2 regions of the Variovorax sp. UC74_104 genome follow, and region 1 is predicted to be linked to the other one. Evidence: predicted binding sites of a transcription regulator. Region 1 holds the regulator's gene; the other holds the start of a gene.
What was found. Region 1 encodes FliA, which starts transcription of late flagellar genes. Its sites were predicted from a motif close to CTAAAGTTTNNNNNNNNNNNGCCGNTA; they were not measured.

Region 1 (14,954 bases):
CTCGACGCCGACCTGCGCTCCATCGTGCTGTTCCTGCGCGAGCAGGGCTTCGGCTTCATGCTGTGCGGCGCTTCCGCCCTGCCCGAAGATCCGGAGCTGCGCTCCATCGTCACTCACTTCGAGGTGGGCGCGCACGACGTCGACACCGTGATGCGGCTGCGGCAGGACGCCCAGCTCGGCCATCCGCCGGTGGAGCCCGTCGCCTCGCGCGTGGATGACTGGGCCGGCTTCGACGCCTGCGCCGGCCGCCGCGTGAGCGTGTTCGTCGACGGTGCCTTCCGCAATCCGCCGGTGCTCGAGACCGAGGACGCGCTGCAGCCCGAATCGCTGCTGATCGTGCAGCTGATGCAGATGCTCCAGCGCAACGAAGACCTGCGCGTCATCGAGGCCGCGCTCAAGCACGACGCCGCGCTCACCTACCGCCTGCTGCGCTACATCAACTCGCCCGCGGTGGGCATGGCGGTGGAGATCCATTCGCTGCGCCATGCCGTGGCCATGCTCGGCTATTCGCCGCTGTACCGCTGGCTGTCGCTGCTGCTGGCCACCAGCAACAAGGCGGGTTCGCCCTACATGATGAAGAAGGCCATCCTGCGCGGGCGCTTCGTCGAGCTGATCGGGCAGGGCATGCTGCCGGCCGGGGAGGCCGACAACCTGTTCGTGGCCGGCATGTTCTCGCTGCTCGACCAGCTGCTAGGCGTTTCCATGGAGGGCGTGCTGCGCAAGGTGCAGCTCACCGAGGCGGTGCAGCAGGCCATTCTTTCGCGCGGGGGGCTGTACGGCCCCTTCGTGGCGCTGGCCGAGAGCTGCGAGTGCGACGACGGGCAGGCCGCGCGCCTGTCGGAGGCGCTGTTCCTGAGCCCGGAGCAGGTCAACGCGGCGCAGCTGGCGGCGCTGGTGTGGGCGCAGGACGCGAGTCCGGCCGCGGGTGGACCATGACGCGAAGGAGGCCTGAAGTGCGGGGCATTCGCGCGTCTGATCGGTCCATTGGAAACGGTGGGCACTATGTACATTGAAAGCCAAGCTTCCAGGCTGGCCGTGACGACAGAGTTCCATTTCACCGACAACGACTTCTCGCGCATACGGACACTGATCCACCGCCGCGCGGGCATCGCCCTGGGCGAGCAGAAGCGGCAGATGGTGTACAGCCGGCTCTCGCGGCGGCTGCGGGAGCTGCAGTTGCCCGACTTCGCCTCGTACCTCGACTGGCTCGAGCAGCGCCAGGACGGCGACGAGTGGCAGCTGTTCATCAACTCGCTGACCACCAACCTCACGTCGTTCTTCCGCGAAGCGCACCACTTCCCGACGCTGGCCGACCATGTGCGCAAGGCGAAGCAGCCGGTCACCGTGTGGTGCGCGGCGGCATCGACGGGCGAGGAGCCCTATTCGATCGCCATCACGCTGATGGAGGCCCTGGGCGACAAGGCCGCCGCCTCGCGCGTGATCGCCACCGACATCGACACCGCCGTGCTCGCCAAGGCCGCCACCGGCGTGTTCACCGCCGAGCAGGTGCGCCGGCTCGCGCCCGAGCGGCTGCGGCGCTTCTTCAACAAGGGCACGGGCGCGAACGCGGGCAAGGTGCGCGTGCGCCCCGAGGTCGCGGCGCTGGTGAAGTTCTCGCGGCTCAACCTGCTCGACAGCACCTGGCCGGTGAAGGAGCCGGTGGACGCGATCTTCTGCCGCAACGTGATGATCTATTTCGACAAGCCGACGCAGAAGAAGGTGCTCGACCGCTTCGCGCCGCTTCTCAAGCCCGATGGCCTGCTGTTCGCGGGGCATTCGGAGAACGCGTCGCTCGTCAACCAGGCCTTCCGCCCGCTGGGGCAGACCGTGTACGAGCTGGCGCGGACACGCGCCGCGGGTGCTTCCGCATGAACGCGGCCTCCAGCGCGGCCGCACCGGGCTCGGTGGCCAGCCATCACTACTTCGACCGCGACGTCGGCATGATGGCCGTGAAGCTGCTGCCTTCCGAGTACTACGTGACTTCGAGCAACACCGCGCTCAGCACGGTGCTGGGCTCCTGCGTGGCCGCATGCCTGCACGACCGCGAGGCCGGCGTGGCCGGCATGAACCACTTCATGCTGCCCGACGACGGTGAACAGGGTGCCGGCGCCGGCGTGCGCGACGCCGTCGAATCGATGCGCTATGGCGCCTACGCCATGGACGTGCTCATCCGCGAGCTGGTGCGCGCGGGCGCGCGCCGCGACCGGATCAAGGCCAAGGTGTTCGGCGGCGGCGCGGTGCTGGCCAACATGACCACGCTGAACATCGGCGACCGCAATGCCGACTTCGTGCTGCGCTACCTGAACAACGAGCGCATCGAGGTCGCCGCGCAGGACTTGCGCGGGCCGCACGCGCGCCGCGTGTGCTTCGTGCCGGCGACGGGCAAGGCCATCGTGCGCAAGCTGCGTGCGCAGACAGAAGTGCGGCAGGTGCAGCGCGAGGAGGGCGAGCTGCTGCGCAGGCTGTCCGGCCTGCGTGCGGCGCCTGCGGCCGACAACAAAGGAATCCAGTGAGCGTCAAGAAAATCAAGGTGCTGTGCGTCGACGACTCGGCGCTCATCCGCAGCGTGATGACGGAGATCATCAACAGCCAGCCCGACATGACGGTGGTGGGCACCGCGGCCGACCCGCTGGTGGCGCGCGACCTCATCAAGGTGACCAACCCCGACGTGCTCACGCTCGATGTGGAAATGCCGCGCATGGACGGGCTGGAGTTCCTCGAGAAGCTCATGCGGCTGCGGCCCATGCCGGTGGTCATGGTGTCGTCGCTGACCGAGCGCGGCTCGGAGATCGCGCTGCGCGCGCTCGAGCTGGGCGCCATCGACTTCGTGACCAAGCCGCGCCTGGGCGTGCGCGACGGGCTGCTCAACTACACCGAGCTGATCGCCGGCAAGATCCGCACGGCCGCCAGCGCGCGCCTGCTGCCTGCACGGCCCGCCGCGGCCGCGCGCCCCGGCGGCGACGCGCCGCAGGAATCGCTGCTGCGCAGCCCGCTGCTGAGTACAGAGAAGCTCATCATCATCGGCGCCTCCACCGGCGGCACCGAGGCCATCCGCGAAGTGCTGCAGCCGCTGCCGCCCGATTCGCCCGCGGTAATGATCGCGCAGCACATGCCCGCGGGCTTCACGCGCTCGTTCGCTCAGCGGCTGGACGGCCTGTGCCGCATCAACGTGAAGGAAGCCGAGCACGGCGAGCGCGTGCTGCCGGGCTATGCCTACATCGCGCCCGGCGGCTTCCACCTGTCGCTCGCGCGCAGCGGCGCCAACTACGTGGCGCACCTCGACCAGGAGCCGCCGGTGAACCGCCACCGGCCGTCCATCGACGTGCTGTTCGATTCCGCCGCCAAGCATGCGGGCAAGAACGCCATCGGGATCATCCTGACCGGCATGGGCAAGGACGGCGCCGAGGGCCTGCTGCGCATGCGGCGCGCCGGCGCGCACACGCTGGCGCAGGACGAGGCGAGCTGCGTGGTCTTCGGCATGCCGCGCGAGGCCATCGCGCTGGGTGCGGTGGACGATGTGTCGCCGCTGGGCGAAGTGAGCCGCCGCGTGCTCGCACACCTTCGCACGTTCGGCGAACGCGCGAACCGAGTTTGAGAGAAACAGAAAACGACTTGTTGGAGCTGGAAATATCGTGATGGACAAGAGCATCAAAATCCTGGTTGTGGACGACTTCCCGACCATGCGCCGCATCGTGCGCAACCTGCTGAAGGAACTCGAGTTCCACAACGTCGACGAGGCCGAGGACGGCGCCGCCGGCATCGAGAAGCTGCGCGGCGGCAACTTCGGCTTCGTGGTGTCGGACTGGAACATGCCCAACATGGACGGCCTGACCATGCTGCAGACCATCCGCGCCGACCCCGAGCTCAAGAAGCTGCCGGTGCTGATGGTCACGGCCGAGGCCAAGAAGGAGAACATCGTTGCCGCGGCGCAGGCCGGCGCCAACGGCTACGTGGTGAAGCCCTTCACCGCCGCGACGCTCGAGGAAAAGATCACCAAGATCTTCGAGAAGCTGGCCAAGGAGGCCGCGTGACATGAGCCAGAACACTGCCGCCGCCGTGGTCGCTGAACCCGCCAACACCACCGAGGAACTGCTGGGCCGCATCGGCCAGCTCACGCGCCAGCTGCGCGACGGCCTGCGCGAGCTGGGCCTCGACAAGCAGGTGGCCAGGGCCGCGCAGGCCATTCCGGATGCGCGCGACCGCCTGAGCTACGTGGCCGAGACCACCGAACGCGCGGCGCACCGCGCGCTCAACGCCATCGACGTGGCGCAGCCGCTGCAGGAAGCGCTGGCCACCGATGCCAAGGGCCTGAGCAAGCGCTGGGACGAATGGTTCAAGAACCCCATCGAGCTCGACCATGCGCGCGAGCTGGTGCTCGACACGCGCGGCTACCTCGACGGCGTGCCCGAGCGCGCGAGCGCGATCAACACGCAGCTCATGGAGATCCTGATGGCGCAGGACTTCCAGGACCTGACGGGCCAGGTCATCAAGAAGATGATGGAAGTGGTCAACGACGTCGAGACGCAGCTGCTGCAGGTGCTGATCGACAACTCGGCGCCCGAGAAGCGCCACGAGGCCGTGCAGAGCTTGCAGAACGGCCCGCAGATCAAGCCCGGCAACCCCGATGCCGTGACCGACCAGGCGCAGGTCGACGACCTGCTGGAGAGCCTCGGCTTCTGATTCCGGAGGTCGCTTCTATTGTCCGAACTGCAGGGGTATCAGGCCCCTGATCGGCAGATTGTTCCGAGGGGCCGAATCCAATAATTTGGCCATGGGCAAGGCGCATTGCGCCAGTGCCGGTTCGGAGCATGAATGGCTGAGGAAAGCGATCTCGAGAAAACGGAACCCGCCTCCGAGCGGCGCCTGGAAAAGGCGCGCGAGGAAGGCAACGTAGCCCGTTCGCGCGAGCTCACCACCTTCGTCATGCTGGGCACGGCATGCGCCGGCCTGTGGTTCACGGCGCAGTCCCTGGGCACGAGCATGAGCGGCGCGCTGCGCCGCGGCCTCCAGTTCGACCGCGCGAGCGCCTTCGATCCCTCCCACATGCTGGCCCAGACCGGGCTGATGTCGCTGCAGGCGATGACGGCGGTCGGTCCGCTGTTCGCGATGATGGTCGTCGCGGCGGTGCTCGCGCCGATGCTGCTCGGCGGCTGGCTGTTCTCCACCAAGTCGGCCGCACCGAATTTCGGCAAGCTCAATCCGCTGGCCGGCATCGGCCGCATGTTCTCCGCGCAGGCGCTGGCGGAACTGGTGAAGGCGCTGGCCAAGTCGGCGCTCATCGGCGGCGTGGCGTGGTGGGTGGTGTCGCGCGACATCGAGGCGCTGATGGCGCTGATGGCCCAGCCCGCGCAGTACGCGCTGCCGCACGCGATGGTGCTGGTGGCCAAGCATTGCGCGCTGATCGCCGCCACGCTCTTCCTGGTGGCGCTGATCGACGTGCCCTTCCAGCTCTGGAGCTACTACCGCAAGCTGCGCATGTCGCGCGAGGACGTGCGCCAGGAGCACAAGGAGAGCGAGGGCGACCCGCACATCAAGGCCGCGATCCGCCGCCAGCAGCAGCAGATGGCGCGCCGCCGGATGATGTCCGAGGTGCCCAAGGCCGACATCGTGCTGACCAACCCCACGCACTTCGCCGTGGCGCTCAAGTACCAGGAAGGCGGCATGCGCGCGCCGCGCGTGGTGGCCAAGGGCACCGAGCTCGTGGCCGCGCGCATCCGCGAGCTGGCCAAGGAGAACAAGGTGGCGATCCTGGAGGCGCCGCCGCTCGCGCGCTCCCTCTACAGGCACACGAAGCTGGGCGACGAGATTCCCGCCGGCCTCTACACCGCGGTGGCCGAGGTGCTGGCCTGGGTCTACCAGCTCAGGCGCTGGAAGGCCGAAGGCGGCGAAGCGCCGCGCGCGCCCACCGACCTTCCGGTTCCCGCAGACCTTCAATACAACGCCGCCGATGCGGCAGAGCAAGCCGCATGAACGCGATGACAAACCTGATGCGCCTGCCCGCGCGCTTCTTCCCGGGCTCGCAGCTCAAGGGGCTGGCCGGGCCGATCCTCATCATCCTCATCCTGAGCATGATGGTGCTGCCGCTGCCGCCGTTCCTGCTCGACCTGCTGTTCACCTTCAACATCGCGATGTCGGTGATGGTGCTGCTGGTGAGCATGTACACGATGAAGGCGCTGGACTTCGCCGCCTTCCCGGCCGTGCTGCTGTTCTCCACGCTGCTGCGCCTGTCGCTGAACGTGGCCTCCACGCGCGTGGTGCTGATGAACGGCCACACCGGTCCCGACGCGGCGGGCAAGGTGATCGAGGCCTTCGGGCACTTCCTGGTGGGCGGCAACTTCGCCGTGGGCGTGATGGTGTTCATCATCCTCGTGCTCATCAACTTCATGGTGATCACCAAGGGCGCGGGCCGCATCGCGGAGGTGGGCGCGCGCTTCATGCTCGACGCGATGCCGGGCAAGCAGATGGCCATCGACGCCGACCTCAACGCCGGCCTGATCGGCGAGGACGTGGCCCGCAAGCGCCGCACCGAGGTGGCGCAGGAAGCCGACTTCTACGGCTCGATGGACGGTGCCAGCAAGTTCGTGCGCGGCGACGCCATTGCGGGCCTGCTCATCATGGTGATCAACATCATCGGCGGGCTGGTGGTGGGCATGGTGCAGCACGGGCTGGACTTTTCCACCGCGGGCAAGACCTACACGCTGCTGGCCATCGGCGACGGCCTGGTGGCGCAGATCCCGGCGCTGGTGATCTCCACCGCCGCCGGCGTGATCGTCTCGCGCGTGACCACCGACGAGGACGTGGGCAGCCAGCTCACGGGCCAGCTCTTCTCCAACCCGCAGGTGCTGTTTCTCACGGCCGGCATCGTCGGCCTGCTGGGCATGATCCCCGGCATGCCGAACCTGGCCTTCCTGCTGATCGCGGGCGGGCTGGTGTGGCTGGGCCGCGGGCTGCTGCAGCGCAAGCCGAAGCAGCAGGCTGCGCAGGAAGCCGCGGCCGCTCAGGCCGCGAACATCGCCGCGTCTTCCGCCGAGACGGCCGAGGCCACGTGGGACGACGTGGCCATGGTCGATCCGCTGGGCATGCAGGTCGGCTACCGGCTCATTCCGCTGGTGGACCAGTCGCAGCAGGGCGAACTGCTGGGCCGCATCAAGAGCATCCGCAAGAAGATCGCGCAGGAAGTGGGCTTCCTGGTGCCGGTGGTGCACATCCGCGACAACCTGGAGATCAAGCCCAACACCTACGTCATCACCCTGAAGGACGTGGAGATCGGGCGCGGCGAAGCCTTCCCCAACCAGTGGATGGCCATCAACCCCGGCCAGGTGACGGGCTCGCTGCCCGGCACGCCCACGCGCGACCCGGCCTTCGGCCTCGCCGCGACCTGGATCGACGCGAGCCTGCGCCAGCAGGCGCAGGTGTACGGCTACACGGTGGTCGATGCCTGCACGGTGATGGCCACGCACCTGAACCACCTGATACAGACGCATGCCGCCGAGCTGCTGGGCCGCCAGGAAGTGCAGCAGCTGCTCGACCAGATCGCCAAGACCGCGCCCAAGCTCACGGAAGACCTGGTGCCCAAGGTGCTGTCGCTCAGCACGCTGCACAAGGTGCTGCAGAACCTGCTCGACGAGGAAGTGCCGATCCGCGACATGCGCACCATCCTCGACGTGATGGCCGAGTACGCGCCGACCGTCAAGGACCCGACCGAGCTCACCACGCTAACGCGCCTGGCGCTGGGCCGCGCGATCACGCAGCAGCTGTTCCCGGGCGACACGGAGATGCAGGTCATCGGCCTGGACGGCTCGCTCGACGGCGTGCTGCAGCAGGCCCTGGGCAACAGCAGCGGCATCGAGCCCGGCATCGCCGACAACCTGCTGCGCCAGGCACAGGCCGCCATCACCCGCCAGGAGCAGATGGGCCTCGCGCCCGTGCTGGTCGTGCAGCACTCGCTGCGGGTGCTGCTGTCGCGCTTCCTGCGGCGCAGCCTGCCGCAGCTCAAGGTGCTGTCGCACGCAGAGATTCCTGATTCCCGAACCATCAAGGTCACCACCGCCATCGGAGGACGAGGTTGAATTCCCCCCCAACAGACAGACGTGCGCACCACCGCGCGCAAATTCGTAGCGGCCACCAGCCGCGAAGCCCTGCGACTGGTGAGGGAGGCGCTGGGCGCCGACGCCATCGTGCTCACGCATCGCGCGACCGCCGAGGGCGTGGAGATCGTCGCCATGGTCGAGGGCGAGGTGCAGGGCGTGCTTCAGGGCAGCGCGCCTGCGAAGCCCGTGGCTGCCGCGGTGCCTTCGATGCCCGTTGCGGCGCCGGTCGCCCGCGTGGCGCCCGCTCCCTTGCCGACGGTTCCAGTTCCTGTTCCGGCCCCGGCGCCGGTCGCCTCGATGCAAGCACCGCTGCCTGCACAGGCACCCGTGCAGGTCCATGCGCCCGCCGCCGCGCCGGCCGACACCGTGCTCGAAGAGCTGCACTCCATGCGCGGCATGATCGAGGAGCAGCTTGCCAGCGTGGTGTGGAACGACAGGCAGCGCCGCGACCCGGTGCGCGGCCGCCTGCTGCGCACGCTGCTGGGCGCCGGCTTCAGCGCGCGTCTTTCGAAGGCCATGCTCGAGAAGCTGCCCACCGGCCGCACCTACGCCGAGGGCATGGCCTACGTGCGCTCGGAGCTGATCCGCGCCGTGCCCGTGCATGAGGACGAGGACGCGCTGTTCGCCGCGGGCGGCGTCTATGCGCTGATGGGCCCGACCGGCGTGGGCAAGACCACCACTACCGCCAAGCTGGCCGCGCGCTGCGTGATGCGCTTCGGCGCCGACAAGCTCGCGCTGGTGACCACCGACAGCTACCGCATCGGCGCCTACGAGCAGCTGCGCATCTACGGCCAGATCCTCAACGTGCCGGTGTACGCGGTGAAGGACGCCGCCGACCTGCACCTGGTGCTGCAGGACCTGCGCGAGAAGCACATGGTGCTGATCGACACCGTCGGCATGAGCCAGCGCGACCGCGCCGTGCCGGAGCAGATCGCCATGCTGGGCCAGAGCCCGCGTCCTGTGAAGAAGCTGCTGCTGCTCAACGCCACCAGCCACGGCGACACGCTCAACGAGGTGGTGCACGCCTACCGCCACGGCAACGAACTGGCCGGCTGCATCTTCACCAAGGTGGACGAGGCCACGCACCCGGGCGCGCTGATCGACACCGTGATCCGTCACCGCCTGCCGGTGCACTACATCTCCAGCGGCCAGAAAGTGCCCGAGAACCTGATGCAGGCCGACCGCGCGCAGCTGGTGGACAGCGTGTTCCAGCCGCGCCAGCACAGCCCGCTGTTCGTGCCCGCCGAGGGCGACCTGCAGGAAGACGCCGCTTCTGGCGCCGCCTCGCAGCAGGCGGTGCAGAAGGCGCAGGGCGAGACCGACCTGCTGCGCCTGAAGTACCAGAACCTGATCCGCGCCATGGCGCACGACGCGCAGGAGCTCGCCACCACCGCGAGCGCGCTGGCCGGCGCGCAGATCGGCTTCGAGCGCGCACGTTCGCTGTGGCGCCAGGCCACCGACGAGCGGGCGGGCCAGAAGGCCGTGCTGCAGGACCTGCTGGTGCACGCGCGCGGCGAAGTGGCCGCCGCCTGCGAAACCCATGTGCTCGCGCTGTGCGGGCAGGTCGGGCTTCGGTCGAACGAGGGCGGGGACGCCTACGAATGCCACGGCAGCCTGCTGCTGTCGGACCGCACGGGCCTGCCGCTGGCGGCGCCCAACCAGTGGCTCTCGACGGCGGCCACGCGCGGCGCCAAGGACGCCGCACGCAAGCCTGGCGCACGCCAGGTGCCCTGGCTGCGCCAGCAGGACTTCGGCCATCGCCCGATGGTCCATCTGCTGACGCGGCTGCCCGGCATCGAGGCGATGGTGCAGTGGCAGGCCGCGGGCCAGCGCTGGCTGGCGCGCGCGCCGGGTTCCACCGCAGTGATCGACATGCGCACCGGCGCGCCCGACACGCTGGCGCGCATGGACTTCGAGTTCGGCGAAGCGCGTCCCGTGCGCTTCCGCGGCAAGGCCGCGCTGCTCGCCGAGTCGCAGGCCGACGTGGTGCTGCGCTTCAACGCGGCCGCCATGGCCGCGGGCATCGCGCGCGACGAGATGCCGGCGCTGCGCTGCGTTGCCACGCGCGTGGTGGATGCGCGCACCGGCAACGTGCTGGCGCAGGTGCACGCGCTTTCGAACATCGGCCCCGAGGTTTCCGCGCGCCAGCTCGCGCAGTGGCTGGGCTGGGCGGTGGACGCCGAGCCCTGCTTCCGCCTGCTGCGCGACGGCGTGCAGCTCGTGGGCGGCATCGGCGAGCTGGGCGATCCGGACATCATGAAACGGCTTCTGATCGCCGGCCAGATGAGCACCACCGTGTGGCGGCTGCTGCAGGCCGAGGGCGAATGGGCCGACCGTGCGCGCGCGCTGCTGGGCCAGCTGATGGGCCGTCCGGCGCGCAACGGCCGCGCCATGAGCGGCAGCGCGCTGTATGCGGGCGTGGGCAAGCTCTTCCTGCTGCTCGATGCGCTGGGCACTGAGTCGACGGCGCCCGTGCAGGCGCCGCGCGAGTCCGCGCAGCCGCAGAAGCTGGAGAAGCAGGATTGAGGGTGGCGCAATGAACAAGCTGGTTGCGGATCAGGCGGACGGCCTGCGACGCCTGCTCGCGCCGACGCAGGCGCGCGTGGTCGCGGTGGCCGGCATGGGGCAGGGCGCGGGCGGCACCACCATCGCGATGAACCTCGCGGTGGCGCTGGCGGGGCAGGGCCGCAACGTGCTGCTGCTCGACGAACACTGTCCGGCCGAAGGCTCGGCATGCGAGGTCTGGGACATCGATCCGCTCGGCAGCCTGGCCGACGTGGCCGGCGGGCGCCTGACGCTCGACGGCGCCGAGGCGCGCGCGGCCTGCGGCGTGCACGTGCTGCCGGCACCGCCCGGCGCGGTGCGTGGCGCCGGCGGCGATCCGCGCAGGTTCTGGTACGACGGCTTCGTCATCGTCGATGCGGCCTTCGACCGCGAGGGCCGGCTGTCGGCGCTCGCGCAGGGCGCGGACGACCTGCTGGTGGTGCTGCAGCCGCATCCCGCGTCGGTCACCTCGGCCTATGCGGGCATCAAGCACCTGCAGCGCGCGCACGGCATGAGCCAGATGCGCTTCCTGGTCAACGGCGTGGTCGACGCGCAGGCCGCGCGCCAGATCATGAACAACCTCGCCCACGCCGGCAGCCGCTATCTCGCGCTGTCGCTGCAGCCTGCCGGCTGGGTGCGCTTCGATCCGCTGGTCGCCGATGCCTGGCGGCTGAAGAAGACCATCGCCGAGGCCTTTCCCGCGAGCCATGCGGCCGTCGACCTGCGGCGCATTGCCGGCGAGATGGACGGCTGGCCGTGGCGCGCGGCAGAGCTTCAGCAGGCCGCGGCCTGAGCCCCGGGGAAGGACGGACCGACGTGTACACCGCACAGGGAACCATCGATAAATCTCACCTGCTGGCGCAGCACCAGCCGCTGGTGCGCCGCATCGCGCTGCAGATGATGGCCAAGCTGCCCGCCAGCGTGGAGCTGGACGACCTGATCCAGGCCGGCATGCTCGGCCTGCTGGACGCCTCCAGCCGCTACCAGGACAACCGGGGCGCGCAGTTCGAGACCTTCGTCAGCCAGCGCATCCGCGGCGCCATGCTCGACGAGCTGCGCGCCGCCGACTGGGGCTCGCGCGGCCTGCGCCAGTCGGCGCGCGGCATCGAGAAGGCCATACAGGCGCTGGGCCACAAGCTCGGGCGTTCTCCCACCGAAGGGGAGATCGCCAAGGAGCTGAAGATGGACATCGAGGCCTACCAGTCGCTGCTGCAGGAGATCCAGGGCTGCCAGCTGCTGTACGTGGAAGACTTCTCCAAGGACGACGCGGACAACGCCTTCCTCGACAGCCATTCGCAGGACGCGCGCAAGGACCGCCGCAGCAGCGACGACCCGCTGGAGCAGCTGCTGGAAAGCGGCTTCCGCCACCAGCTGGTGGACGCCATCTCGGCGCTGCCCGAACGCGACCAGCTGCTGCTGAACCTCTACTACGAGGAAGAGCTGAACCTGCGCGAGATCGGCGCCATCCTCGAGGTGAGCCAGTCGCGCGTGTGCCAGCTGCACAGCCAGGCGATCACCAGGCTGCGCGCCAAGCTCAAGGACTTGCTCTAGGCGGCGACGGCCTCCAGTCGCCGCCCGATTGGGCCTTGTCCGGCAGCGATGCGCGCCCTGCGCTGGCGCGCCGCGCCCGCGCGGGCGGCAAAGCTCGGGCTCTTGCCAAAGACCTCCAAGCAACCTTCCGTCAAGCTGCACGGCGACCGCCCCATCGGCGACTACGCGCTCATCGGCTCGACCCACAGCGCGGCGCTGGTGCATCGCGGCGGCGACATCGAGTGGCTGTGCCTGCCGCGCTTCGATTCCGCGGCGATGTTCGCCAGCCTGCTCGGCGACGAGCGCAACGGCCACTGGTCGATGCGCGCGACCGACCCCAAGGCGCGCGTCACGCGGCGCTACCTGCCGGGCACGGTGGTGCTGGAGACGACCATCCGCGTGCCCGGCGGAACCGCCGTCGTCACCGACTTCATGCCCCGTCCCGCGCTCGACGGCACGCACGAGGTGGTGCGCATCGTGCGGGGCGTGCGCGGCACGGTGGCCATGCACACCGAGTTCCGCATCCGCTTCAACTACGGCGAGTGGTGCCCGTGGATGGACCGGCGCGACGGCGCGGTGTTCGCCACCGCCGGGCCCGACTCCGTGCGCATCAGCTCCGGCGTGCCGCTGACCAACGAGAACTTCGCGAGCTTCGCCGACTTCACCGTGTCGGCGGGCCAGTCCATCGCCTTCAGCCTCGACTGGTTTCCCTCGCACCTGAAGCCGCCGGTGACGCGCGACGCCAATTCGTTGCTGGCGCGCACCGTCGCCGAATGGAGCGCATGGACCGAACGCTGCGGCTACCACGGCGAGTTCCGCGAGCCCGTGATGCGCTCGCTGCTCACGCTCAAGGCGCTCACCTACGAACCCACCGGCGGCATCGTCGCCGCGCCCAGCGCCTCGCTGCCCGAGCTGCCCGGCGGCGAGCGCAACTGGGACTACCGCTTCTGCTGGCTGCGCGACGCGGCGCTCACGCTCTACGCGCTGATCGGCTCGGGCTACGTGGAGGAGGCCAGCGCCTGGCGCTGGTGGCTGATGCGCGCGGTGGGCGGCTCGCCCGAGGAGCTGCAGGTGATGTACGGCCTGCACGGCGAACGCTCGCTGACCGAGCTCGAGCTCGGCTGGCTCGCAGGCTACGAAGGCAGCCGTCCGGTGCGCATCGGCAACGGCGCGCACGGGCAGCGGCAGCTCGACGTCTACGGCTCCGTCATCGCGGCCTTCCATGCGGCGCGCAAGGCCGGGCTGGCGGACATGGAAAAGCTCTGGCCGCTGGAGCGCGCCATCGCGAAGCAGCTGATGGAGCTGTGGCGGGAGCCCGATTGCGGCCTGTGGGAAGTGCGCGGCGAGCCGCGCCACTTCGTGCACTCAAAGGTCATGTGCTGGCTGGCCTTCGACCGGGTCATCGCGAGCGCCACCGAGTTCGGCCTCGAAGGCCCGGTCGCGCGCTGGCGGGAGGTGCGCGACGAGATCCATGCCGAGATCTGCGCTCGCGGCTACGACGCCGCGTCCAATTCGTTCATGCATTACTACGGCGCCGACACGGTGGACGCCGCGCTGCTGTGGATGCCGCTGATCGGCTTCCTGCCGATCCACGACCCGCGCGTGCAGGGCACCATCGCGCGCATCGAGAAGGAGCTGATCTTCAACGGCCTGGTGTACCGCTACCGCACCGAGAAGGGCGTGGACGGGCTCGGCGGCGGGGAGGGCGCGTTCCTCGCGTGCAGCTTCTGGCTGGCGAACGTGTATGTCGCCATGGGCAGGCTGCGCAAGGCGCGGGCGCTGTTCAAGCGGCTGCTGGCGCTGGCCAACGACCTGGGGCTCTACGCGGAGGAATACGACCCGGTGGCGCGCCGGCAGCTGGGCAATTTTCCGCAGGCCTTCTCGCACATCGGGCTGATCAACAGCGCGCACGCGCTGGTGTCGGCGGCCGGCGGGATCTGGGAGCTGGCGGACCTCGACGGCAAGGCGTCGGTGCGGAAGCAGAAGGAGAAAAGGAAGAGAGAAGAGGCGCCGAAGGCGCCCGTCAGGAAGCGTTCGCGAGCGCGAACTCCTCGGCGCTGAACACGGTGTGGAAGACCGTGCCGTCGAACATCTCGAAGAGCTTCTTCGAGACCTCGCGGCTTTCGTGGCGCACCGGCGATTCGAGCGCGCGGGCGATGTCCTCGCGGCTTGCGTAGCGGATCGACAGCACCATCGCCAGCTCGGGGTCGCTCACGTCGCTTTCGAGCTGGCGCAGCACGCGCACTTCGAGCGCGCCGGGAAAGCGGGTCCACAGCGGCACCAGCCTGTCGTGCACGTGGCGGTCGAAGGCTTCTTCCATGTCGGCCTTGACCCGGCCCCTGAAGAATGCGCAGCGGATGAACATGGGTTCTCTCTTTCCTGTGTGTGTTCGCGTGATGAGGAGGCGAGAGCGGTTCAGCCGCGCTCGTAGCCGCTGAACTGCCGCATCATCTCGGCCGTGTCCCGCGCGCCGAGTCCGGCCGCGACGAAGGCGCGATGCAGCTCCGAGACAGCGCCCGCCAGCGGCAGCGGCAGGCGCTGGCCCTGCGAGAAGGCCTGCACCGCCTCGAGGTCCTTGAGCATGTTGTCGATGCGGCCGGTGGGCGTGTAGTCGCGCGCGGCCATCCTGGGGCCGAATTCGCGCAGGATCTGGCTGTCGGCGCGTCCGCCGGACAGCGCGGCGGGCAGCTTCGACGCATCGACGCCGCCGGCCTCGGCCAGCCGCACCGCTTCCGCCACGGCCTGGAAGCCGATGGCGCACAGCAGCTGGTTGACCAGCTTTGTCGTCTG
Region 2 (14,954 bases), 330 kb from region 1:
CTGCGACGAGGTCAGCTTCGACATGGGCGAGGCGCACCGCTGCTTCGACGTGCTGCGCGCCGAGGCCTTCGTGGCTGGCATGCAGGCTGCCTACGAGCGCGACCCCGAAAGCCTCGGCCCCAACCCGCGCGCCAACTACGAGATGGGCGCGAAGATGAGCCTGCTCGACAGCGCCTGGGCGCAGGCCGAGCAGACGCGGCTGCTGAAGCACTTCCAGGCCACCTTCGCCGACTACGACCTCGTGCTGTCGCCGACCACGCCCGTCTCGCCCTTCCCGTGGACGCAGCTCTACGCCGCCGCCATCAACGGCGAGCCGCAGGCCAACTACTACCGCTGGCTGGCGCTGACCTACGTGGTCACGCTGACCACGCACCCCGCGATCGCGCTGCCCTGCGGCCTCGACCATGGCGGGCATGCCCTTCGGGCTGCAGGTGGTGGGCGGGTTCAGGGCCGACCACCAGGTGCTGGGCGCGGCGCATGCGATGGAGGCGGCGTTCTCGTCGAACCCCGAGCTGCGGCGGCCGCGTCCCGACCTGGCCGCGCTGCGCGCGGCCGAGCCTGCGCTGACTTCGATCGTCAGGACGCCACCCGTCTTCGGCGACGGCCGTGCTGCCGCATCGGCAGCCGTGTCGGCCGTCTAGGCATCCGCCACCGCATACGGCGTGAACCTGCTTTCGTTCTCGTTCACGTCCAGCGCCCGCCCGATGAAGGGGAATGCCCGTTGCGGGCAGGCGGTGCGCTCGCACACCTTGCAGCCCATGCCGATGGGTGTGGGCACGTCCTGGTCGGCCAGGTCGAGTCCCTTGGAATAGACCAGCCTCGGCGCATGCCGGATGTCGCAGCCCAGGCCGATGGCGAAGGTCTTGCTCGGTGAGCCGAATCCGCGCTGCCCGTGCGACACCGTGCGCGCCACCCACAGGTAGGTGCGCCCGTCGGGCATGCGCGCGAGCTGCCGCAGCACGCGCCCGGGCTGCGCGAAGGCCTCGTACACGTTCCACAGCGGGCAGGTGCCGCCGGTCTTGGAGAAGTGGAAGTGCGTGGCGGACTGCCGTTTCGAGATGTTGCCCGCGCGGTCCACGCGGATGAAGAAGAAGGGCACGCCGGGCGCGCCTGGCCGCTGCATCGAGCTCAGGCGATGGCACACCGTCTCGAAGCCCACGCCGAAGCGGCGCCCCAGCAGGTCGATGTCGTAGCGCAGGCTTTCCGCAGCCTTCAGGAATAGCTCGTAGGGCAGCAGCACCGCGCTGGCGAAATAGTTCGCCAGCCCTATGCGGGCCAGTGCGTGCGTCGGGGCGTCGTCGAAGCCTGCGCCTTCGAGCAGCGATTCGATCAGCCTCGTCTGCTCCAGCAGCGCCAGCTGGGTCGCGAGCTGAAACGACTGCTGGCCCGGCTCCAGGCTGCCCGACAGGCGCAGCACGCGGCTGGCGGGGTCGTAGCGGCGCTGGCTCTCGATGGCGTCGTCGTCGGTGGCCACCACGCGCACGCCGTGCTGCTCCAGCAGCCGCCGCTGCAGCCATTCGGACAGCGGGCCGCCGTGGCCGCGCGCTTCTTCGGCGAGCCTTTCCGCACGCTGGTCCAGTTCCTCGAAGTGGTTCTGGTGGGCGAAGAAGAAGTCGCGCACGGCCTCGAAGGGCATGGGGCGCGCGCTCGTGAGCTCGCCGCGTCCGTCGCCCAGCCCGGCGGCCATGATCTCGAGCCGCTCCGCGGCTTCCTGGTGGCGGCGATGCAGCGCGAGCAGCGCGCGCGCCACCGCCGGCATCTGCGAGGCCACTTCGCGCAGCTCCGGCAGCGCGACGGCTTCGCCGCCGGGGTTGTCGGCCAGCGCGTCGCGCATGCTCGAGACGAGGCGGGCTTCCTCGTCCTCGGAGAACTGCTGCACGTCGACGCCGAGCGTGCGGCTGATCCTGAGCAGCACGGCCACGGTCAACGGCCGCTGGTTCTGTTCGATCTGGTTGAGGTAGCTGGGCGAAAGCCCCAGCGCCTGGGCCAGCGCCACCTGCGTCATGCCGCGCTCCGCGCGCAGCTTGCGCAGGCGCACGCCCATGAAGGTCTTGCTCATCGTGCGGCTCCTTGCGTATTTGCAATATTCGCAAATCTCGCGTTTTCCATTCGCAATGATTGGCTGTTTCAGTCCTTCATTATGGCGATGCATTTGCGTAAATTGCGAATCCATGACTGACGAGAACACCGCGCTCGAACTCACGGAAATCGTGTTTCCCGAGCACGCCAACCATTACGGCACGCTCTTCGGCGGCAATGCGCTGATGTTGATGTCCAAGGCGGCCTTCCTGTGCGCGCGGGCGTTCGCGAAGGCCGACGTGGTGATGGCCCGCTGCGGCGACGCGCAGTTCCTCGCGCCGGTGCCAGTGGGCAGCGTGCTGCGTCTGCGCGGCTCCATCAGCCGCGTCGGCCGCAGTTCGCTGACGGTGTGCGTCAGCGGCACCGCACAGCAGCTCGGGCGCGAGCCCCGGGCGGTGCTGCGGTCCTGGTTCGAGATGGTCGCCGTCGATGGCAACGGCCGGCCTGCGCGCATTCCCGGCGCTTATCTGCATCGAGAGAAGGAAGAAGCATGAACGACACCGCAACCCCCACCGCTCCCGGCTTCAGGGCCAAGAAATCCGTGGCCCTGTCCGGCGTGACCGCCGGCAACACCGCGCTGTGCACGGTAGGGCGCACCGGCAACGACCTGCACTACCGCGGCTACGACATCCTCGACATCGCAGAAGTCTGCGAGTTCGAGGAAATCGCGCACCTGCTGGTGCACGGCAAGCTGCCCACGGCGGCGGAGCTGCGCGCCTACAAGGCGAAGCTCAGGTCGATGCGCGGCCTGCCCGCGAGCCTGAAGGAGGCGCTGGAGCAACTGCCCGCCGGCGCGCACCCGATGGACGTGATGCGCACCGGCGTGTCGTCGCTGGGCTGCATGCTCCCCGAGAAGGAGGACCACAACCTGCCGGGCGCGCGCGACATCGCCGACCGGCTGATGGCTTCGCTGGGCTCGATGCTGCTGTACTGGTACCACTGGTCTACGCAGGGCAGGCGCATCGACGTGGAGACCGACGACGACTCCATCGGCGGCCACTTCCTCCACCTGCTGCACGGCCGCGTGCCTTCCGAAGCCTGGGTGCGCGCGATGCACACCTCGCTCAACCTCTACGCCGAGCACGAGTTCAACGCATCGACCTTCACCGCGCGCGTGGTGGCGGGCACCGGCTCCGACATGTACTCGGCCATCACCGGCGCCATCGGCGCGCTGCGCGGGCCCAAGCACGGCGGCGCCAACGAGGTGGCCTTCGAGATCCAGAAGCGCTACGGCTCCCCCGACGAGGCCGAGGCCGACATCCGCCGCCGCGTCGAGGCGAAGGAGGTCGTGATCGGCTTCGGCCACCCGGTCTACACCGTGAGCGATCCGCGCAACGTGGTCATCAAGGGAGTGGCGAAGTCGCTGTCGCAGCAGGCCGGCTCGACCAAGATGTTCGACATCGCCGAGCGGCTCGAAGGCGTGATGTGGGAAGCCAAGAAGATGTTTCCCAACCTCGACTGGTTCAGCGCGGTGAGCTATCACATGATGGGCGTGCCCACGGCCATGTTCACGCCGCTCTTCGTGATCGCGCGCACCTCGGGCTGGGCGGCGCACATCATCGAACAGCGCATCGACAACAAGATCATCCGGCCGAGCGCCAACTACACGGGCCCGGAAGATCTGGAGTTCGCGCCGATCGAGGATCGGAAGTAAAAAGCGAAGAAGAGGCCGAGCGCCGCCCCATGAATACCCAGTACCGCAAGAACCTTCCCGGCACTTCGCTGGACTATTTCGACGCCCGTGAAGCCGTCGAAGCCATCCGCCCCGGCGCGTGGGCCACGCTGCCCTACACCTCGCGCGTGCATGCCGAGAACCTGGTGCGCCGCTGCGACCCGGCCATCCTCGAACGCAGCCTGCGGCAGATCGTCGAGGGAAAGAGGGAGCACGACTTTCCGTGGTTTCCGGCGCGCGTGGTGTGCCACGACATCCTGGGCCAGACCGCGCTGGTCGACCTGGCCGGCCTGCGCGATGCCATCGCCGAGCAGGGCGGCGACCCGGCGCAGGTGAACCCGGTGGTGCCGGTGCAGCTCATCGTCGACCATTCGCTGGCGGTGGAGTGCGGGGGCTTCGACCCCGATGCCTTCGCGAAGAACCGCGCCATCGAAGACCGGCGCAACGAAGACCGCTTCCACTTCATCGACTGGACGAAGCGGGCCTTCAGGAACGTGGAGGTGATCCCGCCGGGCAACGGGATCATGCATCAGATCAACCTGGAGCGGATGTCGCCGGTGGTGCACGCGCAGGGCGGCGTGGCCTACCCCGACACGCTGGTCGGCACCGACAGCCACACGCCGCACGTCGATGCGCTGGGCGTCGTCGCCATCGGCGTGGGCGGGCTGGAGGCAGAGAACGTGATGCTGGGCCGCGCCTCGTGGATGCGCCTGCCCGTCATCGTCGGCGTGAAGCTCTCGGGCCGGCCCCGGCCCGGCATCACCGCCACCGACGTGGTGCTGGCGCTGACCGAGTTTCTGCGCCAGTCGAAGGTGGTGGGCGCGTACCTCGAGTTCCATGGCGAGGGCGCGGCCAGCCTCACGCTCGGCGACCGCGCGACCGTCTCGAACATGGCACCCGAGTACGGCGCCACGGCCGCGATGTTCGCGATCGACTCGCAGACCATCGACTACCTGCGCCTCACCGGCCGCAGCGACGAGCAGGTGCGGCTGGTCGAGGCCTACGCAAGGCACGCCGGCCTGTGGGCCGACACGCTGAAGGACGCGGAGTACGAGCGCGTGCTGCACTTCGACCTGTCGACGGTGGTGCGCAACATGGCCGGCCCGTCGAACCCGCATGCGCGCGTGGCCACCACCGAACTCACTGCGCGCGGCATCGCGGCGCCATGGCGCGAAGAGCCGGGCCGCATGCCCGATGGCGCGGTCATCATCGCGGCCATCACCAGCTGCACCAACACCAGCAACCCGCGCAACGTGATCGCCGCAGGGCTGCTGGCGCGCAACGCCAACCGGCTGGGCCTCGCGCGCAAGCCGTGGGTCAAGTCGTCGCTGGCGCCGGGTTCCAAGGCCGTGACGCTGTACCTGCAGGAAGCCGGCCTGATGGGCGAGCTCGAGAGGCTCGGCTTCGGCGTGGTGGCCTACGCCTGCACCTCGTGCAACGGCATGTCGGGCGCGCTGGACCCGGCGATCCAGCAGGAGATCGTCGAGCGCGACCTCTACGCGACGGCGGTGCTCTCGGGCAACCGCAATTTCGACGGCCGCATCCATCCGCATGCGAAGCAGGCCTTTCTTGCCTCGCCGCCGCTGGTGGTGGCCTATGCCATTGCCGGCACCGTGCGCTTCGACATCGAGCGCGACGTGCTGGCCGTGGTCGATGGCAGGGAAGTGCGGCTGAAGGACATCTGGCCCGACGACGCGGAGATCGATGCCATCGTGAAGTCGAGCGTGAAGCCCGAGCACTTCCGGCAGGTGTACGAGCCGATGTTCGCCATCCGGCCCGACACCGCCGCCAAGGTCGCGCCGCTGTACGAGTGGCGCGCCGCGTCCACCTACATCCGCCGCCCGCCGTACTGGGAGGGCGCGCTGGCCGGAGAGCGCACTCTCAGGGGCATGCGGCCGCTGGCGATCCTGCCGGACAACATCACGACCGACCATCTCTCGCCCTCCAACGCGATCCTGATGGACAGCGCGGCCGGCGAGTACCTCCACAGGATGGGCCTGCCCGAGGAGGACTTCAACTCCTACGCCACCCATCGCGGCGACCATCTCACCGCGCAGCGCGCCACCTTCGCCAACCCCACGCTGAAGAACGAGATGGTGCGCAAGGAAGACGGCAGCGTGCGCGCCGGCTCGCTGGCGCGCGTGGAGCCCGAAGGGAAGGTCATGCGCATGTGGGAGGCCATCGAGACCTACATGCTGCGCAGGCAGCCGCTGATCATCGTGGCGGGCGCCGACTACGGCCAGGGCTCCTCGCGCGACTGGGCGGCCAAGGGCGTGCGGCTGGCGGGCGTCGAGGCCATCGCGGCGGAAGGCTTCGAGCGCATCCACCGCACCAACCTGATCGGCATGGGCGTGCTGCCGCTGGAGTTCAGGCCCGGCACCAATCGCCTGACGCTGGGCCTGGACGGCACCGAGACCTACGACGTGAGCGGCGCGCGCGAGCCGCGCGCCGACGTGATGCTGGTCATCCACCGCCGCAGCGGCGAGCGGCTCGAAGTGCCGATGACCTGCCGCCTCGACACGGCAGAGGAGGTGTCGATCTACGAGGCCGGCGGCGTGCTTCAGCGCTTCGCGCAGGACTTCCTCGCCACGAACGCATCGGCAGCGCCCGTGGCCGCCTGAATCGACAATCCCGACAATCGCAAGACCATGGCCTTCGCACCACAGATCAGGATTCCCGCCACCTACATGCGCGGCGGCACCAGCAAGGGCGTGTTCTTCCGCCTGCAGGACCTGCCCGAAGCCGCGCAGGTGCCCGGCAAGGCGCGCGACGCGCTGCTGCTGCGCGTCATCGGCAGCCCCGACCCCTACGGCAAGCAGATCGACGGCATGGGCGCCGCCACCTCCAGCACGAGCAAGGCGGTGATTCTTTCGAAGAGCGACAGGCCCGGCCACGACGTGGACTACCTCTTCGGCCAGGTGTCGATCGACCAGCCCTTCGTCGACTGGAGCGGCAACTGCGGCAACCTCTCGGCGGCTGTCGGCCCCTTCGCCATTTCCAACGGCCTGGTCGATGCCGCGCGCGTGCCGCGCGACGGCGTGGCGGTGGTGCGCATCTGGCAGGCCAACATCGGCAAGACCATCGTCGCGCAGGTGCCGATGAGCAATGGCGCGGTGCAGGAGACCGGTGGCTTCGAACTCGACGGCGTGACCTTCGCGGCCGCGGAGGTACAGCTCGAATTCATGGACCCGGCGGCCGAAGAGGAGGGCGCGGGCGGGGCGATGTTCCCCACCGGCAACCTCGTCGACGAGCTCGAGGTGCCCGGCGTCGGCACGCTGCGCGCGACGATGATCAACGCGGGCATCCCGACCGTCTTCGTGGAAGCGCAAGCCATCGGCTACACCGGCACCGAGCTGCAGGACGCCATCAACGGCGACGCCAGGGCGCTCGCGATGTTCGAGGCGATCCGCGCGCATGGCGCGCTGAAGATGGGCCTCATCGAGAGCATCGCCGAAGCGGCCACCCGCCAGCACACGCCCAAGGTGGCCTTCGTCGCGCCGCCGAAGGACTACACGGCTTCCAGCGGCAAGGCCGTGCGCGCGGCGGAGGTCGACCTGCTCGTGCGTGCGCTGTCGATGGGCAAGCTGCACCACGCCATGATGGGCACGGCCGCGGTGGCCATAGGCACGGCGGCGGCCATTCCGGGTACGCTGGTCAATCTCGCAGCCGGCGGCGGCGAACGCGCGGCGGTGCGCTTCGGCCATCCCTCGGGCACGCTGCGCGTCGGCGCCGAGGCCCGCAGGAGCGGCGGCGAATGGGTGGTGACGAAGGCTTTGATGAGCCGCAGCGCCCGTGTGCTGATGGAAGGCTGGGTGCGCGTGCCCGGCGACAGTTTCTGATTGGAGTGTTTTCCGAATGTCCACCCGCAAGCAACTCAAGTCCCTCGCGCAGGCCCGCCGCGGCCTGATCGTTCCCGGTGCCTTCAACGCCTTGTCCGCCAGGGTCATCGAAGACCTGGGCTTCAAGGCGATCTACATCACCGGCGCGGGCGTCACCAACATGTGGTTCGGCATGCCCGACCAGGGCTTCATGGGGCTCACGGAAATAGCAGACCACACCGCGCGCATCCGCGACGCGGTCTCGGTGCCGCTGCTCGTCGATGCCGACACCGGCTTCGGCAATGCGCTGAACGTGCGCCACACGGTGCGCACGCTGGAGCGCGCCGGCGCCGACTGCATCCAGTTCGAGGACCAAGTGGCGCCCAAGCGCTGCGGCCATTTCTCGGGCAAGGAGGTGATCTCCACCGAGGAGGCCGTGAGCAAGATCAAGGCGGCCGTCGACGCCCGCCAGGACCAGGACCTGCTGATCATGGCCCGCACCGACGCGGCCGCCGTCCACGGCTTCGAGGCCGCGGTCGAGCGTGCGCAGAAGTTCGCCGAGGCCGGCGCAGACATTCTTTTCGTCGAGGCCGTGACGAAGGAGGAAGAGGTGCGGGCCTTGCCGAAGCGCCTGGACAGGCCGCAGCTCATGAACATGGTGATCGGCGGCAGGACGCCGATCTTCAACGCCACCGAACTCGGCGAGCTGGGCTACGGCATCGTCCTGTATGCCAACGCCGCGCTGCAAGGCGCGGTGGCGGGCATGCAGAAGGCGCTGACGGTGCTGCGCGACGAGAAGGAAGTGCAGGAGTCCAGCGGGCTGGTCACGCCCTTTGCGGAGCGGCAGCGGCTGGTGGGCAAGCCCGAGTGGGATGCGCTGGAGAAGCGGTACACCTGACGGAGACGGGCGCCGGGGTGCGCGGGCCTGCTTTCCGGACGGCGTCCGCGACGAACGGCACGAGTAGACTCCACGGCTTTTCCTTTCCGCAGAGGAACAACCCGCGATGGCAATCCCGGACGCAGGACCCTTCTTCCACGGCACGCGCGCGGATCTTCAGCCGGGAGACCTGCTCACGGCCGGTTTCAGGTCGAACTACGACGGCCGCGTCGTCATGAACCACATCTACTTCACCGCCTGGCCCAAGGGCGCCGGGCTGGCTGCAGAAATGGCGAAGGGCGAGGGCCGTTGCCGCGTCTACATCGTCGAACCCACGGGCGCCTACGAGGACGACCCCAACGTCACCGACAAGAAGTTCCCGGGCAATCCCACGCGCTCGTACCGAAGCCGGGAGCCGCTGCGGATCGTCGGCGAGCTGGAGACCTGGGAACCCTTCGACGAGGAGTACATCCGCCAGCTCAGGGAGCGCGTGCGCGTCGGCATGGGAGAGATCATCAACTGACTCCCTCCTGCGGCCTCCCGTCAGCGCAGCACCAGCACGGGAATGTGCGAGTGCGTCAGCACGTGCAGCGTCTCGCTGCCCATCAGCAGGCGCGCCAGGCTGCGCCGCCCGTGCGAGGCCATCACGATCAGGTCGCACTGCTGGTTCTTCGCGGTGGTGATGATGGCCTCGGCCACCTGGTTCGAGCGCATGACGATGGCCTGCGCGCTGCGCACGCCCCTGGCGAGTGCGGTGGCGGCCACCTTGTCGACCAGCTGCTGCGCTGCCCGGTCGGTGTGCGCCTGCGATTCCTGGATGTCGCGCTGGCTCAGCATCATCGAGCCCTCGAAGTAGCCGACCGGCTCGATGTGCGCGACGGTGACGCCCACGAGGTCCGCGTTGGTCAGAAGGGCCAGGTCGATGGCGGCCTTGACCGCTTGCTCCGACAGCGCCGAGCCGTCGGTTGCCACAAGAACACGCTTGTACATGGCAGGCTCCTTGGCCCCCGGCACCGCGGGTGCCCTCATGCTTCAGTCTAGTTCGCGAACGCGGTCATGCAAGGCGGGCGGCTACCCTTCATTTTTCGCGCCGGATGCCGATAACCCCTGTTCGAACACGACCAAGGAGGATCGAAATGGTGAATGCCATCGGTGCGGCCGGCAGCGCGAGGAGCGGGGCCGACGCGAACGCCGAGATCGCGAAGATCCAGCGTCAGATCACGGCGACGCAGAAGCAGATCGAGGAAACGCAGGGCCTGCTGCTCAAAACGCCCGAGGGCGAGGCGCGCAAGCTGATCCAGCAGCAGCTCGAGGCGCTGGCGGTCCAGCTCGCCATGCTGCAGCAGCAGATGAACGCGCTGCGCATGGGCGCCCTCCAGAAGAGCGCCATGGCGTCGATGGAGGAAAGCGCCACCGCCGCGCCGCGCACCGGCGGCAGCCGCGGCGGCCTGATCGGCGGCAACGTGGACGTGCAGGCCTGAGTCAGCCGCCGCGCTCCGGCCACCGGTGCCGCGTGCCCCCGGATCGCCGGTCGGCCTTCTCCGCCACCATCCCTTGCGCGAGAAGCTGTTCGCCGCGCTGCTCCAGGTGCTGCAGGCAGCGCAGGAAGGCGTCCAGGTCCTCGGGCGAGATGCCGCCCAGCAGCTCGGTGTTCAGCCCCGCGATGCGCGGGAAGAGTCGGCCGAACAGCTGCTGGCCCGAGGCGCTCAGCCGCACGTGCACTTCGCGCCGGTCCTCCGCGTTCTGGCGCCGGTGCACCAGCTTCTTCTCGACCAGGCTGCGCAGCCCGCGCGAGGTGCGCACCCGGTCCAGGTGCAGCAGCGCGGCGAGGGCCGACGAGGTCATCTCGCCCTCCTGCGCGAGCGTGGCGATCATTCCCCACTCGCGGCGCGTGATGCCGAAGCCGCCCTCGACCAGCCGGGTGGCCATGCCGCTGCCCGCGCGAACGGCGCGGGTCATGCGATAGAGCAGCAGGTCGTCCAGGGAATGGGGCGCGCGCAAGGCTTCTGCGTCGGGAAAAACTTGTTGCATACGGGTGGCGGAAAGGCGCGGTGAGTGTGGTTCGCCCGCCTCGGCGGGCAGTTGATTGATTAGATCAACTGTTTGCCCATACGTATAAACCAGTAACAAATTTGAACGAGCGGAAACAGTCTTGACGCGCGATTTTCGCCGTGAAACCCGCGCATTCCCGTTCACGACCAATGTCCGCAGGAGATCCCCGATGCCCGCATTTCTTTCCAGGCGCAAGCTCATCATGGCAGGGGGCATGGCCCTCGCCGCTTGCGCGCCCCTGGCCCACGCCCAGGCGCCCGCCGCGCTGGACGGCGGTCCGCTCACCCTCGTGGTCGGCTACGCGCCCGGCGGCAGCACCGACCGCATCGCACGGCTGATCGCCGAGCGGCTCACGCCGAAGCTGGGCGTGCAGGTGAGCGTGGAGAACCGTCCCGGCGAGGGCGGCCGCCTCGCGGCCAAGGAAGTCAAGCGCGCGCCCGCCGGCCAGAACGTGCTGATGCTCGGCAACCCTGCCGTGATGGTGGTCGCGCCGCTGGTCATCAAGGACGCCGGCTACGACCCCGACAAGGACTTCGTGCCCGTCTCCCAGGTCAGCAGCTACGACTTCGCGCTGGCCGTGGGCAGCAAGCTCCAGCTCGACCGCGCGATGTTCCTGGTGGGCCGCCTGTGGGCGCACCCCGAGGAGGCCGTCTTCGGCGTGCCCGCCACCGGCAGCCTGCCGCACTTCTTCGGCCTGATGGTGGGCGACGCGCTGAGCGTGCAGCCGCAGATCAAGGGCTATGGCGGCTCCGCGCCGCTGGCGGCCGACCTCGTCAACGGCAGCCTGCCGATTGCCATCGACACGCTCGATTCGCTCTATCCGCAGCACGTGGCCGGCAAGATCCGCATCCTGGCTACGTCCGGCAAGAAACGCGCGGGCTTCGCGCCCAACATCCCGACCTTCAGCGAGGCCGGCATGAAGATCGACGCCGACGGCTGGAACACCTTCTTCGCGCCGTCCGCCATGCCGCCCGCCAAGGTGCAGCTGCTGGCCAACTCGATCCGCGACGTGATGAAGGACCCGAGCCTGCACAAGGTCGCCGAGTCGCTCTTCATCACGCCGGTGGCGAGCAATGCGGCGGAAACGACGCAGATGCTGAAGACCTACCGTGCGCAGTGGGAGCCCGTGGTGCGCCGCTCCGGTTTTCATCCTTGAACCTGGTACTCCCCCCAGGCTTCGCGCACTTCGTGTCGCTTCGCCAACCCCCCTCGCCGGGGGGCGACGCCTGCGGCCCGGCAAAGCCGGTTCCGCGGCGTCCCGCGAAAAGGCAGGGATCGCTCAGGCCGCGAGGGCGCGCATCTCTGCGATCAGGTCGGCCTTGCCTTCGAAGCCGATGCCGGGCAGCGGCGGCAGGGTGACGTAGCCGTTGTCGACTTTCACGCCGTCGGGGAAGCCGCCGTAGGGCTGGAAGAGGTCGGGGTAGCTCTCGTTGCCGCCGAGGCCGAGGCCGGCGGCGATGGCCAGGGACATCTGGTGGCCGCCGTGCGGAATGCAGCGCGAGGGCGACCAGCCGTTCTCCTTGAGCATGTCGAGCGTGCGCAGGTATTCGACGAGGCCGTAGCTCAGCGCGCAGTCGAACTGCAGCCAGTCGCGGTCGGGGCGCATGCCGCCGTGGCGGATGAGGTTGCGCGCGTCCTGCATGGAGAACAGGTTCTCGCCCGTGGCCATCGGGCCGGCGTACACCTCGCCGAGCTTGGCCTGCAGTTCGTAGTCGAGCGGGTCGCCGGCTTCCTCGTACCAGAAGAGCGGGTATTGCGAGAGCGCGCGGCCGTAGTCGATGGCGGTGGGCAGGTCGAAGCGGCCGTTGGCGTCCACCGCGAGCTGCTGGCCGGGGCCGAGGATCTTCAGCACCGACTCGATGCGCTCGCAGTCTTCGGCCAGCGTGGCTCCGCCGATCTTCATCTTGACCACCGAATAGCCGCGCTCCAGGTAGCTGGTCATCTCGCGCTGCAGGCCTTCGAGGCCCTTGCCGGGGTAGTAGTAGCCGCCGGCCGCATAGACGAACACGCGCGGGTCCGGCTTGCCGGTGCCGTAGCGCTCGGCCAGCAGCTGGTAGAGCGGCTTGCCCGCGATCTTGGCGGTGGCGTCCCACACGGCCATGTCGATGGTGCCGACGGCCACCGAGCGCTCGCCGTGGCCGCCGGGCTTCTCGTTGATCATCATGCGGGCCCAGATCCTGTGCGGATCGAGGTTGTCGCCGGTCTCGTCGAGCAGCGAGGCCGGCTCGGCCTCCAGCAGGCGCGGCAGGAAGCGCTCGCGGATCAGCCCGCCCTGGCCGTAGCGGCCGTTGGAATTGAAGCCGTAGCCGACGACGGGCCTGCCGTCGCGGATCACGTCGGTGACCACCGCGACGAGGCTCAGCGTCATCTTCGAGAAGTCGATGTAGGCGTTGCGGATGTCCGACTTGATGGGGCGGGTGGATTCGAGGATGTTGACGATTTTCATGGTCGGGTTCCGGGTGGAAAGAAGGGAAGCGAAAGAGGGTCAGAGGTGCAGCGAGGAGCCGCCGCAGATCGGGATGTCCTGCCCGGTGATGGCCGCCGCCGATGGCGAAAGAAGAAAGCCGGTGAGCGCGGCGATCTCCTCGGGCTGGATCAGGCGGCCGATGGGCGGCAGGCGCGGCGCGCTGCCCGCGCGGGCCGGGTCCTGCAGCATCGAGGTCTGCGTTGCGCCGGGCGACACCACGTTCACGGTCACGCCGCGCGCCGCCACTTCCGCGGCCCAGCTTCGCGCGAGCGCGATCAGCGCGGCCTTGGTCGCGGCGTACTGGCCGCGCCCCGGCAGGCCCTGCGCGACGCGGCTGCCGACGAACACCACGCGGCCATGCCCGCGCGCCGCCATCGCGGGCACGAGCGCGTCGGCCAGGCGCGTGGCCGCATCCACGTGCAGGCGCCACATCAGCTCGCCGCCCGCGTGATCGAGTTCGCCCAGCGGGCCGACGCGCAGCACGCCGGCCGCGTGCACCAGCGCGCTGGCGTCGTGCAGCGTCGCGGCCGTGCGCGCGATGGCGCCGGCATCGCTCAGGTCGACCGCCACGTGCGTGAAGCCCGCGTGGGAAGCCAGCGTGGGCGCGGCCAGGTCCAGCCCGCTCACGCGCCAGCCCGATTGCAGCAGGTGCGCGGCAATGGCGCGGCCGATGCCGCCGCTGCTGCCCGTCACCACCGCATGGGGCGCTGCGGCGAGCTCATTCGACATGGATGTTGCCCTCGGTGATGATCTTCTTCGAGCGCGCCATGTCCTCGGCCTGGAACTTCGCGAAGTCCTCGACGCTGCCCGGCGTCAGCAGCAGGCCCTGCGCGCCCAGCGTCTCGCGCATGTCGGTGCCCAGCGCCTTGTTGACCTCCGCATTCAGCCGCTGCGTGATGGCGGCCGGCAGCTTCGCCGGGCCCCACAGGCCGTACCAGCTGTAGAACTCGTAGCCCGGGATGCTCTGCCCACCGTGGGCACGTTCGGCAGGCTGCTGGCGCGCGTGGCCGAGGTCACGGCGATCACCTTCAGCATGCCGCTCTTGTGGTACTGCAGCGAGCCGAGGATCGGGTCGATGAAGCCGTCGATCTGCCCGCCGATCAGGTCCTGGAAGGCCGGCGCCGTGCCCTTGTACGGCACGATCAGGTAGTCGAGCCCGCCGCCCGCGCGCTTGAGCAGCTCGGTCGACAGGTGCCCGGCCGAGCCGATCGAGCCCACTGCGAAGGTCATCTTGCCGGGGTGCGCCTTGGCGTAGGCGATGAGCGACTTCACGTCGTTCACCGGCAGGTTCTTGTTGACCGCCACCGACAGTGGGGCCTTGGCCACCAGCGCCACCGGCGTGAAGTCCTTCACCACCTCGTAGGGCACCGACTTCATGGTCATCGGCGCGGTCGTGAAGGTCGATGCGTTGAACAGCAGCGTGTAGCCGTCGGCCGGCGCCTTCGACACCACGTCGGCGCCGATCACGCCGTTGCCGCCCGGGCGGTTCTCCACGATGAAGGTCTGGCCCGTCTGCTCGCCGAGCTTCTGCGCCAGCAGCCGGCCGATGGTGTCGAGCGTGCCGCCGGGCGGGAAGGGAATCACCATGCGCACCGGCCGGACGGGCCAGTTCTGGGCGAAGCCGGTAGTCGATGCGGCGGCCAGCGCGAGAGCGGCCAGCGTGGCGCGAAGGAAGTGCTTGCGTTGCATGTCTCTTGTCTCCTTGTGTTCTTTTGGCGGGGGCGCGGCGGCCCCCGGCGGTCAGCGCTTCGACAGGCCGGCCTGCTCGACGGCGGCGCGCAGCGCGTCCATCTCGCGCGCGTTCGGCGCCTCGGTGGGCGGGCGCACGGTGGCGTTCTCCAGCACGCCGGCCAGGTACATGCCGCCCTTCATGCGCGCATGGGCCTCGCCGGTGGGTTCGCCGCCGCCGTACACCGCGTCCTTCAGCGGCGTGATGAGCGCCTGCACCGCCATCGCCTTCTTCAGGTCGCCAGCCTTCACCGCGTTCCA

Region 2: a site for FliA is predicted at 9,523-9,549, ahead of ACHMXA_RS28130 (FlxA-like family protein). Genes of this name have one in related genera too.

What each region holds. Positions count from the first base shown of each region.
Region 1 covers NZ_CP171978.1:5,645,364-5,660,317, reverse strand. Annotated here, with positions in the region: gene ACHMXA_RS26500 (EAL and HDOD domain-containing protein) at 1-936, shown strand, start outside; gene ACHMXA_RS26495 (CheR family methyltransferase) at 1,036-1,872, shown strand; gene cheD (chemoreceptor glutamine deamidase CheD) at 1,869-2,513, shown strand; gene ACHMXA_RS26485 (chemotaxis response regulator protein-glutamate methylesterase) at 2,570-3,595, shown strand; gene cheY (chemotaxis response regulator CheY) at 3,636-4,031, shown strand; gene cheZ (protein phosphatase CheZ) at 4,033-4,680, shown strand; gene flhB (flagellar biosynthesis protein FlhB) at 4,813-5,970, shown strand; gene flhA (flagellar biosynthesis protein FlhA) at 5,967-8,069, shown strand; gene flhF (flagellar biosynthesis protein FlhF) at 8,091-10,616, shown strand; gene ACHMXA_RS26455 (flagellar biosynthesis protein FlhG) at 10,627-11,427, shown strand; gene ACHMXA_RS26450 (RNA polymerase sigma factor FliA) at 11,451-12,185, shown strand; gene ACHMXA_RS26445 (glycoside hydrolase family 15 protein) at 12,288-14,225, shown strand; gene ACHMXA_RS26440 (hypothetical protein) at 14,188-14,529, opposite strand; gene ACHMXA_RS26435 (NAD(P)-dependent oxidoreductase) at 14,580-14,954, opposite strand, start outside.
Region 2 covers NZ_CP171978.1:5,972,705-5,987,658, reverse strand. Annotated here, with positions in the region: partial or broken gene ACHMXA_RS28175 (amidase) at 1-641, shown strand, start outside; gene ACHMXA_RS28170 (short-chain fatty acyl-CoA regulator family protein) at 638-2,059, opposite strand; gene ACHMXA_RS28165 (acyl-CoA thioesterase) at 2,043-2,573, shown strand; gene prpC (2-methylcitrate synthase) at 2,570-3,733, shown strand; gene acnD (Fe/S-dependent 2-methylisocitrate dehydratase AcnD) at 3,763-6,372, shown strand; gene prpF (2-methylaconitate cis-trans isomerase PrpF) at 6,400-7,590, shown strand; gene ACHMXA_RS28145 (oxaloacetate decarboxylase) at 7,607-8,467, shown strand; gene arr (NAD(+)--rifampin ADP-ribosyltransferase) at 8,574-8,969, shown strand; gene ACHMXA_RS28135 (universal stress protein) at 8,990-9,436, opposite strand; gene ACHMXA_RS28130 (FlxA-like family protein) at 9,583-9,927, shown strand; gene ACHMXA_RS28125 (MarR family winged helix-turn-helix transcriptional regulator) at 9,929-10,477, opposite strand; gene ACHMXA_RS28120 (tripartite tricarboxylate transporter substrate-binding protein) at 10,668-11,654, shown strand; gene ACHMXA_RS28115 (mandelate racemase/muconate lactonizing enzyme family protein) at 11,778-12,944, opposite strand; gene ACHMXA_RS28110 (SDR family NAD(P)-dependent oxidoreductase) at 12,984-13,694, opposite strand; partial or broken gene ACHMXA_RS28105 (Bug family tripartite tricarboxylate transporter substrate binding protein) at 13,684-14,654, opposite strand; gene ACHMXA_RS28100 (dihydrodipicolinate synthase family protein) at 14,706-14,954, opposite strand, start outside.